2 regions of the Kurthia sp. YJT4 genome follow, and region 2 is predicted to be linked to the other one. Evidence: riboswitches for the same ligand, from Rfam matches in the RefSeq annotation. Region 2 holds a riboswitch; the other holds the start of a gene.
The links. Region 2 has a riboswitch for FMN ahead of QN089_RS04430 (ECF transporter S component). Riboswitches for the same ligand answer to the same signal wherever they lie in the genome.
Positions count from the first base shown of each region.

Region 1: it holds a riboswitch for FMN, as region 2 does, so the genes downstream of both, ribE (riboflavin synthase) here and QN089_RS04430 (ECF transporter S component) in region 2, are expected to answer to the same signal.

Region 1 covers NZ_CP126689.1:1,645,630-1,650,713, forward strand. The annotation lists gene QN089_RS08090 (SH3 domain-containing protein) at 1-695, opposite strand, end outside; gene ribH (6,7-dimethyl-8-ribityllumazine synthase) at 899-1,366, opposite strand; partial or broken gene ribB (3,4-dihydroxy-2-butanone-4-phosphate synthase) at 1,396-1,980, opposite strand; gene ribE (riboflavin synthase) at 1,992-2,624, opposite strand; FMN riboswitch at 2,751-2,884, opposite strand; FMN riboswitch at 2,985-3,118, opposite strand; FMN riboswitch at 3,216-3,349, opposite strand; gene QN089_RS08110 (metallophosphoesterase) at 3,833-4,648, opposite strand; gene QN089_RS08115 (aminotransferase-like domain-containing protein) at 4,917-5,084, shown strand, end outside.
Region 2 covers NZ_CP126689.1:927,272-932,355, forward strand. The annotation lists gene QN089_RS04420 (response regulator transcription factor) at 1-32, shown strand, start outside; gene QN089_RS04425 (ATP-binding protein) at 25-1,806, shown strand; FMN riboswitch at 1,899-2,034, shown strand; gene QN089_RS04430 (ECF transporter S component) at 2,195-2,776, shown strand; gene QN089_RS04435 (biotin transporter BioY) at 2,829-3,380, opposite strand; gene QN089_RS04440 (hypothetical protein) at 3,663-4,070, shown strand; gene QN089_RS04445 (hypothetical protein) at 4,139-4,303, shown strand; gene QN089_RS04450 (LysR family transcriptional regulator) at 4,284-5,084, opposite strand, start outside.

The sequences.
Region 1 (5,084 bases), 720 kb from region 2:
GAACTTGCTACGTAGCCATAACCTGACTGATAACGAATTTTTGACCATTCTTTTCCGTAACTTACGACATCAACTTTTGTTTGGTCTTTTAAAGAACCTAATTTTGTCGATGTACTAGAGGCACTTTTTCGAACATTTAATGCAACACCATTTGTCTTCACATAATAGACCGTTGTTGTGGACGGTTGAAGTGCTGGCTTATTTTTCGTTAAATACATGGTTGCCACATAAGCATACCCTGTTTTATAACGAATTTTCGACCATTCTTTTCCATAGCTTACGACATCTATTTTACTTTTATTTTTAATTGTACCAAGCTTTTGTGATTGACTTGATGGACTTTTTCGAACATTCAAATCAATACCTGGTGTACTGACATAATACGTTACAGTTGAAGATGGTTTTAAAGTAGGCTTTTTACTTGTTAAGTAACTACTTGCTACATAACCATAACCTTTTTTATACTTAATTTTTGACCAGCCATTTTTGGTTGAAATGACGGTTACTTTCGTATTGTTTTGCAATTTCCCCAATGTTGTTGCTTTTGTTGACGCACTTTTTCGAACATTTAGATTGCTACCATTTGTTATACTCACATACTTTATTTGTGTAGCTGCTGATGCTTCAATCGTTGGCGTTTGACCTATTCCAATTGCTAACATAAGCGTTGCGCCAATCATTATTGTTCTTCTCACCCTATAGTCCCTCCTATATTGAAAACATGGATACTCTTTCCAAATGAGTATTATAACTGTCATTCAATAGGCTGACTATACAAAACAACGACTTTCGAACTAAAGATATAGGTTTATTATATGAGTATAGGTTTCAAGTCATTTTATACGATTTGAAACTAGCAATCTATTGGCATAAAACATACTAGGTCATCTACACTAGTCTATTTTTCTAATAGACGATGAAGGTTTGCCATCTCGATTGCTGCTACAGCCGAATCATAACCTTTGTTCCCTGCTTTTGTTCCTGCACGTTCTATAGCTTGTTCAATTGACTCCGTTGTGACAACGCCAAAAATAATTGGCACATTCGTTTCAAGTGATACTGAAGCAATTCCTTTTGCCGCTTCATTACACACATAATCATAATGAGTTGTTGCACCACGAATAACCGTTCCAAGCCCAATAATTGCGTCATATTTTTTATAACCTGTTAATTGTTTTGCCATATATGGAATTTCAAAAGCACCTGGTACTTTTACGACGTCAATATTTTCTTCTGCTACACCATGTCTTTTTAAACCATCTACTGCTCCTTCTAATAAACGATTTGTGATGAATTCGTTGAATCTTCCTAATACAATCCCAACTTTTAAGTCTTTTCCGATTAATGTTGTTTCGATCATGTTCATTTTGAATACGCTCCTTTTGTTTGTTCAATATATTGTTTTAATGCTTCGATTGAAATGATAGGTAATACGTGTTTTTTAGCAAATGCGGTCAACTTTTCACCTGTCAGCATATGTCCATCATCACCCATAATTTCACAAATTACTGCTACTTCTTTTTTATCGCATAACTTTGCCAAATCCACTCCTGCTTCCGTATGCCCATCACGTTCTAATACACCACCAGCTTTTGCAATAAGCGGAAACACATGTCCTGGACGACGAAAATCTTGTGCTACGGTTTGTTCACTTGTTAAAGCTTGAATGGTTAATGCACGATCATAAGCACTGATACCTGTTGTCGTATCGATATGGTCAATCGAAATTGTAAAGGCTGTTCCATGATTATCCGTATTATCTTCTGTCATCGGCGCTAATGCTAAGCGTGTCGCCATTTCTTCAGAAATAGGTGTACAAATTAATCCACGCCCCTCAATTGCCATAAATGTTACTTGTTCAGGTGTAATCGTTTCTGCTAATGCAACGAGATCCCCTTCATTTTCACGTGTTTCAGAATCAGTCACGATAATCATGCCACCAGCTCGTAAAACACGAAGTGCTTCTTCTATTTCTTGCATGTTCTTTCACCTCAAAATCCATTTTTTCGTAAAAAATCTTCTGTTAAAATTGTCGCCATTTGGCTTTGTACATATTTTCCGATGTAATCCGTTTCGATATTGACGACATCACGTACTTTTTTCATATGCAAAATCGTTGTTTCATATGTGTGCGGAATAAGCGAAACTTCAAATGTCCGCGCGTTTAACGCAAAAATCGTTAAGCTAATCCCGTCCACTGTCACAGAACCTCTTGGCACCATCTGTTTGATGAATTTCGGTTCTGTTTCAATCGTTAAGCGAATTTCGTTCGATGTTTTTAAGATTCTCTGAATTTTCCCGACTGTTTCAACATGTCCTGTCACAATATGTCCACCTAATCGTCCTTGCAACTGTAAAGCTCTTTCAACATTCACTTTTTCACGTAGCTGTAGACGATGTAGTGTTGTTGTATGAAAGGTTTCTTTCATAACTGTCGCATGAAAAGCGTACTGCTCTAATTTTTCAATTGTTAAGCAAACACCATTTACTGCAATCGAATCACCCAGTTTCGCATCTTGTAAAATTTTTTCTGCTTGAATTTGCAACACCATATTTTCATTCGCTTGTCGAATCGATTGAATTGTCGCAACTTCTTCTACAATCCCTGTAAATATACGAACCACTCCTTTCCCAAAATAAAAAACTACCCTCGATTGATGAAACAATTCAGGGTAGTTTTATGGAAGAATGATTAAAATTCATGTCTAAATAAACCTGTTGACATACGTCTTTTTAACAAGTTTTGTTCACACATCCTTCTCCCATCCAGACTGTACTGTCGGTTCTGGATTCTCACCAGCTCCTGCTCCGAAAAGCTCACGGACTTATCGCTCTAACACGCATCACCGTCGATTGGGAATTTCACCCGACCCCGAAGGATTATTCAGTTTGATACAACAAAAAAGACCTTCATTTACATGAGGTCGATGAAAAAAGGTATGTTCAAATAAGCCTATGATTTTTCGGATCATAAACAAATTTTTACATGTCTTCTCCCATCCAGACTATACTGTCGGCACTGGATTCTCACCAGTTCCTGCTTCAAAAAGCTCACGGACTTATCGCTCTAACGCGCATCACCGTCGATTGGGAATTTCACCCGACCCCGAAGACGATTCTGTTGTCACAATAAAAAAGACCTTCATTTACATGAGGTCGATGAAAAAGGTATGTTCAAATAAGCCTATGATTTTTTCGCATCATAAACAAATTTTTAGCATCTTCTCTCATCCAGACTATACTGTCGGTCCTGGATTCTCACCAGCTCCTGCTCCGAAAAGCTCACGGACTTATCGCTCTAACGCGCATCACCGTCGATTGGGAATTTCACCCGACCCCGAAGATTTTTTTAATTGTAGCTATACCATACCACTAATTTATTCAGAAAACTAGATTTTTTACAAAAAAACTCAAAAGACCACGAATGATTACGTGGCTTTTGAGTGATTCGAGAGGGGCTTAAATTGACTGGGATCGTGTGAATTCGAACATTCGACTGGCGAAACGGGTCACTCGTTGAAGTTGTTGGCTCACTCGTTAATCGATTCGGGACATTCGCTCGTTCAAACGGGACATTCGAGTGCGAAACGGGTCATTCGAGGGCAAAAATGGGTCACTCGACCAAAAGACTTGAGTTGCTCCCTTTCCTTACTTTCTTCAAGGCTTTTGAGCAATTCGAGAGGGACTTAAATTGACTGGGATCGTGTGAATTCGAACATTCGACCGGCGAAACGAGTCATTCGTTAAAGTTGTTGGGTCACTCGCTGATTGATTTGGGACATTCGACCGGCGAAACGGGTCATTCGTTCGTCCAAACGGGTCATTCGCCCGTTTATTTCGATTCTAAAATTGTAACGACGATTTCTGGGCGGTTGAAGACACGTAATGGGAAGAGACTATTTCCTAGACCACGGCTAATTACGTGTTGCAACTGTTCCACTTGTTCAATTCCTTCTGTATGTTTCGGTAATAGTGAGGCATCATGATCGACTAACCCACCTAAAAATGGTAAGCGAATTTGTCCGCCATGTGCATGTCCTGTGTATGCAAGGTCGATTCCAGCTTGTGCGTATTTTTCGCCAAATTCTGAACGGTGTGCTAATAAGATTTTGAATTGATCTTGTGGAACATTCACCAGCGCTTTTGCTAGCATATCTTCTGTTGTTTCGCCGGATAAAGGGTCACTAATACCGATAAGTTGAATACGCGCACCATTATAATAGAATGTTTCTGCTTCATTATTTAAAACATGCACGCCCCTTTTTTGGAGTGCTGTATGAATCTCTTTAACTCGATTAATTGAAATTTCATGATTACCATCGACAAAATAAGTCGGGGCAATTTTTGTAAAACCATCAACTGCTTCTAGACTTCTTCCCAGTTTATAATTATTGCGATCAATTAAATCGCCTGTTAAAAAAATTAAATCGGGTTTTTGCTTTTTTACTTGTTCAATTAGTCGTTGTTGGTGACGACCAAATTTTGCATCGTGCAAATCTGAAATTTGAACAATTGTTAAACCATTCATTTCTTTTGGTAATGTTTTTACTTGTAACGTATGTTTTGATAATTGTAGCCATTGATTATTAGCTATATAAAAAACAAAAAGTACAACAAGTGCACCAATTATTTTAATTAGTTTCTTCATATTGAATTCATCCTTTATTTCAACAATAAATTAAGGATAACGAACGATGTAACATTATGCAATGCATATCAATTTATCGAATAAATTATTAAAATAATTAGAATTATCAGAATTATTAAATCGTTTATTTGTCCTTTTTTTCTACTTTAAGTATTATTTTAGCTATTTTTTTAAATTTATTTGTTTACAAAACAGACTTATATCTTGTGATTCAATCATTAGAGTGCTATACTTTTAAAAAAAGTCAGAAAAAGGGAGAGAATCGCACATGCAATATTCTAACCGCGTATTAAATACGCCCTCATCATTTATCCGAAATATTTTAAAAGTTACGGACGCGCCAGACGTCATTTCTTTCGCAGGTGGCTTACCAAATCCGATTTCTTTTCCACTTGAAAATTTACAAGAAGCAATCAATCGTGCAATCGATGAGAAT
Region 2 (5,084 bases):
TAGGTTATAAATTCGAGGTCGTAAATGACTAGAATATGGAATAGTGTTGTCGGGAAGCTATGGGTAACCATATTGCTTCTCGTTTCATTTGTACTGTTTATTTTCACAGTACTCATGCTCGAATTTTTATCGAATTTTAATACACAACAAGCAGAAAAAACATTACGCCAAGAAGCTACAACCATTGCACGAATTGTGAATGAACATGATTCGCTCGCTGCTACAGAATCCATTATTAATGATATTTTAGGAGAAGAAACGAATGCTTTAATTTCTTCTAAGCAAGGGAAGATTCAATATTCACTTCAAGAAGGGTTAAACCAAAAAGAAATTCGTGAAAAAATCATTCAAAATCATGCTTTTGACAAGGTCTATGAATCAGATGAACCGATTGTAAAAGAGATGTTATTACCATCTACAACAGATAAAGAACATATGGAGAATTATATTGTACTCGCGTCGCCGATTAATGTAGACCAAAAAGTGCATGGTGCAGTTTTCATCTATCAAAGCCCAGATGCTGTTCATCGTACGACAAAAGAGACAACAAAAATCGTCTTTTTATCTGCTGCAATTGCTTTAGTGTTAACGACATTCTTTGCGTTCTTCTTATCAAGTCGTATTACTTCACCGCTTCGTAAAATGCGTGAAGCTGCATTTGAAGTCGCAAAAGGCAAGTTCGATTCAAAAGTACCTGTATTGAGTCGTGATGAGATTGGACAGCTTGCAACAGCCTTCAATCAAATGGGTAGACAGTTAAAGCACCATGTGGAAGTCATTAATCAAGAGAAAGAACAGTTATCAAGTATTTTAACGTCTATGACAGATGCAGTAATTACGTTTAATCGTGATCGTACGATTTTGTTAAGTAATCCACCAGCAGAGTTGTTATTACAAAAATGGTTCTTATCGAAAGAAGATCAGTCAAAACCATTGCCAATAGCTATCTATCATATGCTAGAACATGTACTTGATTTAGAAGAAGAACTAGAAGAAGAATTAGAAATTGATGGTGCATATTATGTCATTTCAATTAGTCCTTTATATAGCGCTGAATCAGTACGTGGTGCAGTAGCTGTTTTACGAGATAAGACAGAAGAACACCGCCTTGATAAATTACGTTCAGACTTTATTGCGAATGTATCACATGAACTACGCACGCCGATTTCGATGCTTCAAGGATATAGTGAAGCGATTTTAGATGGTGTTGTATCATCTGAAGAAGAACGAAATGAAATGATGCGTATTATTTATGATGAATCACAGCGTATGAGCCGATTAGTAACCGATTTACTCGATTTAGCGCGTATGGAATCTGGGAAGATGCGTTTATATCTTGATGACTTAAGTATTAATCAAGTATTTGAACGTATGACACAGAAGTTCGTACAGCGCGGGAAAGAAAAAGGAATCGAAGTAAGTTATGAAACAGAGTTCTCAGATGATGCGCGCGTTCAGATTGATGAAGACCGCATCGAACAAGTTGTAACGAATTTAGTGGATAACGCAATTCGTCATACAGCAAGTGGTGGCCATGTAAAGGTGCTAGCAGACCAATATGCAGGACAAGTGCGCATTCGTATTCAAGACGATGGTGCTGGTATTCCGAAAGAAGACCTTGCATATGTCTTTGAACGCTTTTATAAAGCAGATAAAGCACGAACAAGAGGTAAGGGTGGCACAGGTTTAGGTTTAGCTATTGCGAGTAATATTATTAATGCACATCGAGGTCGTATTACAGTAGAAAGTGAAGTAGATGTAGGTACAACCTTTACATTCTTCCTACCACTACCAGATGAAATTTAATGAATAAAGAAAAAGTCTTGGATTCGAGAGAAACTTCTCTTTACAATTCAAGACTTTTTTTGTATGATGAATGTGTGAAAAAAATAAATACGGTTCATCTTCGGGGCAGGGTGTAATTCCCGACCGGCGGTAATGAAGTGTTTAACATTTCTCAGCCCGCGAACCTTAACAGGTTGATTTGGTGCAACTCCAAAGCCGACAGTATAGTCTGGATGGGAGAAGGTGAAGGTACAGCGTTGTGTTCAAAAAAAATGAGTGAACAACGTTTATTTAATGTTGCCTAATTCTCCCGCGTAGAAGTACTTCTACGTGGGATTTCTATTTTAAATAAGCACACGCAGCCTTACCTCTTTTTGAAGTGATCCGCAACAAAAGGAGAAAACAGAATATGAAGAACAAGAAGTTACGTCGCATGATTGCAATTGGGATGTTAAGTAGTATTGCATTTTTACTACACTTAATTAATTTCCCAATTCCGCCATTCCCGAATTTTTTAGAGGTAGATTTCGGTGATATCCCAGCGTTAGTCGCAATGATTATTATGGGACCACTTGCAGGGATTTTAGTCGAGTTACTAAAGAATGTCATTGACTGGGTATACACAGGCAGTCCAACGGGTGTACCAGTAGGGCATATGGCAAACTTTGTAACAGGCTTATTATTTATCCTTCCAACGTACTTTGTTTATAAAAAATTAAGTACAAAAAAAGGATTGGGAATTGGTCTTGTTGTAGGTACAATCTCTATGGCAGTAGGTATGAGTATATTAAATTACTTCGTCTTTATGCCAATGTATAATTACTTCTTAAACATGCCTGTTGAAACAGGGGCTGCATTACGTGCTACAATTGTAGCGGGTGTGCTACCATTCAATATTATTAAAGGTGTTCTTGTAACAATTGTCTTCCTACTATTATTTAATGTAATGGGTAAGTGGATGACGAAAGAACGCAGAAGCTTCCAAGCATAACGATAAAAAAGCTTTGGCATTTTCTTAAATGCCAAAGCTTTTTGTATGAGTTTTAATGTTGTACACGTAGTAATTGCGCATGTAATAAGCGATTTCGTACAACAATACCTGCTAATGCAGATAAAATGGCTTTAATCACACCAACAAGTAAGAATGGATAGACACCACCCATAAATGCACCAGTCCAAGATAAATCAGCACTGAATTTTAGCCAGATTGTACCGAAAGCAAGTGTTACAATCATTCCGATAATATTAGCAATGATTGCTTGTACCTTTGTAAAACCGAATCTTTCAAGGTATAAACCGATTGCTACAGCTGCTGGTAAGAAGCCGATAATATAGCCACCAGTTGGTCCTGCAACAACGCCTAGACCACCTGACATACCACTGAAGACTGGAATCCCAATTGCGCCTAGTAATATGTAAATAAACACAGATAGTGAGCCATAACGAAGTCCTAGAATTGTAACAGCTAAACCAATTGCAAATGTTTGTCCTGTAATTGGAATGAGTGGCAGTGGAATCGTAACCTGTGCAAAAATCCCGATAATTGCTGCGAATAATGCGGAAAGAATCCACATCTTCAATTGTTCATTTCTCATAAAAATCCCCTTTGTGTAAACTTATTTTAAAACTAGTTAACCAAAATATAATGAAAAAATGAAAAAAGGTCAACACTTTTTTTCGTGACAACAACGTAAAGTATGCGACGAATATGACAGAAAAATATCATTTTAAAGTAACAACTTACAATAAATGTCAGAGAATTTGCAAAAAGATTAGAAATATGTATAATAAGACAAAGACGATTGAACAAATTAAAAAATAAGAAATTTGCTTCAATATGAGAAAAAATGACTGATAAAATAGAGAGGGGAAGCTTTGTGACCGAAAGGAAACTACTCAGTGCTTTCATTACATCTCTTGCTGCGTTTTTTATATTACCGATGCTATATAGTAATCAGCAAGATGATTTTTTGACTTCGGCATTAAACATTAGTATGTATTCATTTCCTTTGATTTTTACATATGGATTAATCATATCCTATGTATCGGACTTTTTTGCTTCATCCAAACGAAATATTTCAGGTGTATCTTTTTTATTCCATTCTTTACTAGGTTCAACAGTAGCTGTACCGATTTTTATTTATAGTTGGATGAATGATGAAGTCGAAACGGCGATGCAACCAGAAATTTGGACAGCAGGCTTTACATTAGGCGCGGTATTTTTCACAGCCGATGTTTCGTTAAAGTATTTAGGGAAGTATTTAGTATTAAATAGAGGAGCTTAGTTCATTCGAATGAATTGGGCTTTACGTAATTTGAAACATACATAACTAAAAGTATAGAAGTATAACATATGAAAACAGGTTGGGATATACGTGTAAAAAATATCATCCCACATAAGCATAAGAAAAACTGGAATCGCGCTGTGGCGCGGTTCCAGTTTTTCATTGCGAACGCTAAAAAGGAAAGTGAAATATTTGCCCAATCTTTTCTTACGATTATTGGGAAGGTGATTTAAAGTAGTCAAAGATAAACTGTTGGAATTTTTGAGCAGCAGGTGATAAATAACGTCCTTCAGACCAAGCCATACCAATAATACGCTCAGCATTGACATCTGTTAGTGGGATTTTGGTAATACGTTTTTGATTAATTTCATCACCTTCAGGCAGAATTGATACACCGAGTCCAGCAGCTACAAAACCAGCAACGGTTGCTACTTCATCGCCTTCGAATGTAATACGTGGTTCAATATTTTTCTCTTGGAATAACTCATCCATTTGAATACGAAGAGCATAACCTTTTTTTAATAAGATGAAAGATTCTTGACCAAGTTCTGTTAATGTAATCGACTCTTTATTTGCTAGCTCATGGCTGCTTGGTACAATCGCAACTAATTGCTCCCGCCATAACTCCCGCCATTCAATTGGCTTCTCTACTTCCATTTCTGCAAGTAAACAAAGATCTAAATCACCAGACTTCAATTCGAGTAATTGTAAATGCGTATGGTTTTGTTTTAAAGAGAAGTGGATTTGTTCATTTTTTTTACGGAAATGTCGAATTAAATCAGGTACCACATTCGTTCCGAGGGTGTGCAAAAAACCGAGTGATACTTCACCATGATTGGGGTCAACAATTTGTTGAATCTCCTGTAAACCAGCCTGATATTCTCGCATAATATTATGTACACGTTTTACAAATAGTTCGCCGTAGCGATTGAGGCGAATTGAGCGTCCTTGACGTTCGAATAACGGGACCCCAAGCTCGTCTTCTAATCTGGCAATAGAGCGACTAAGAGCAGG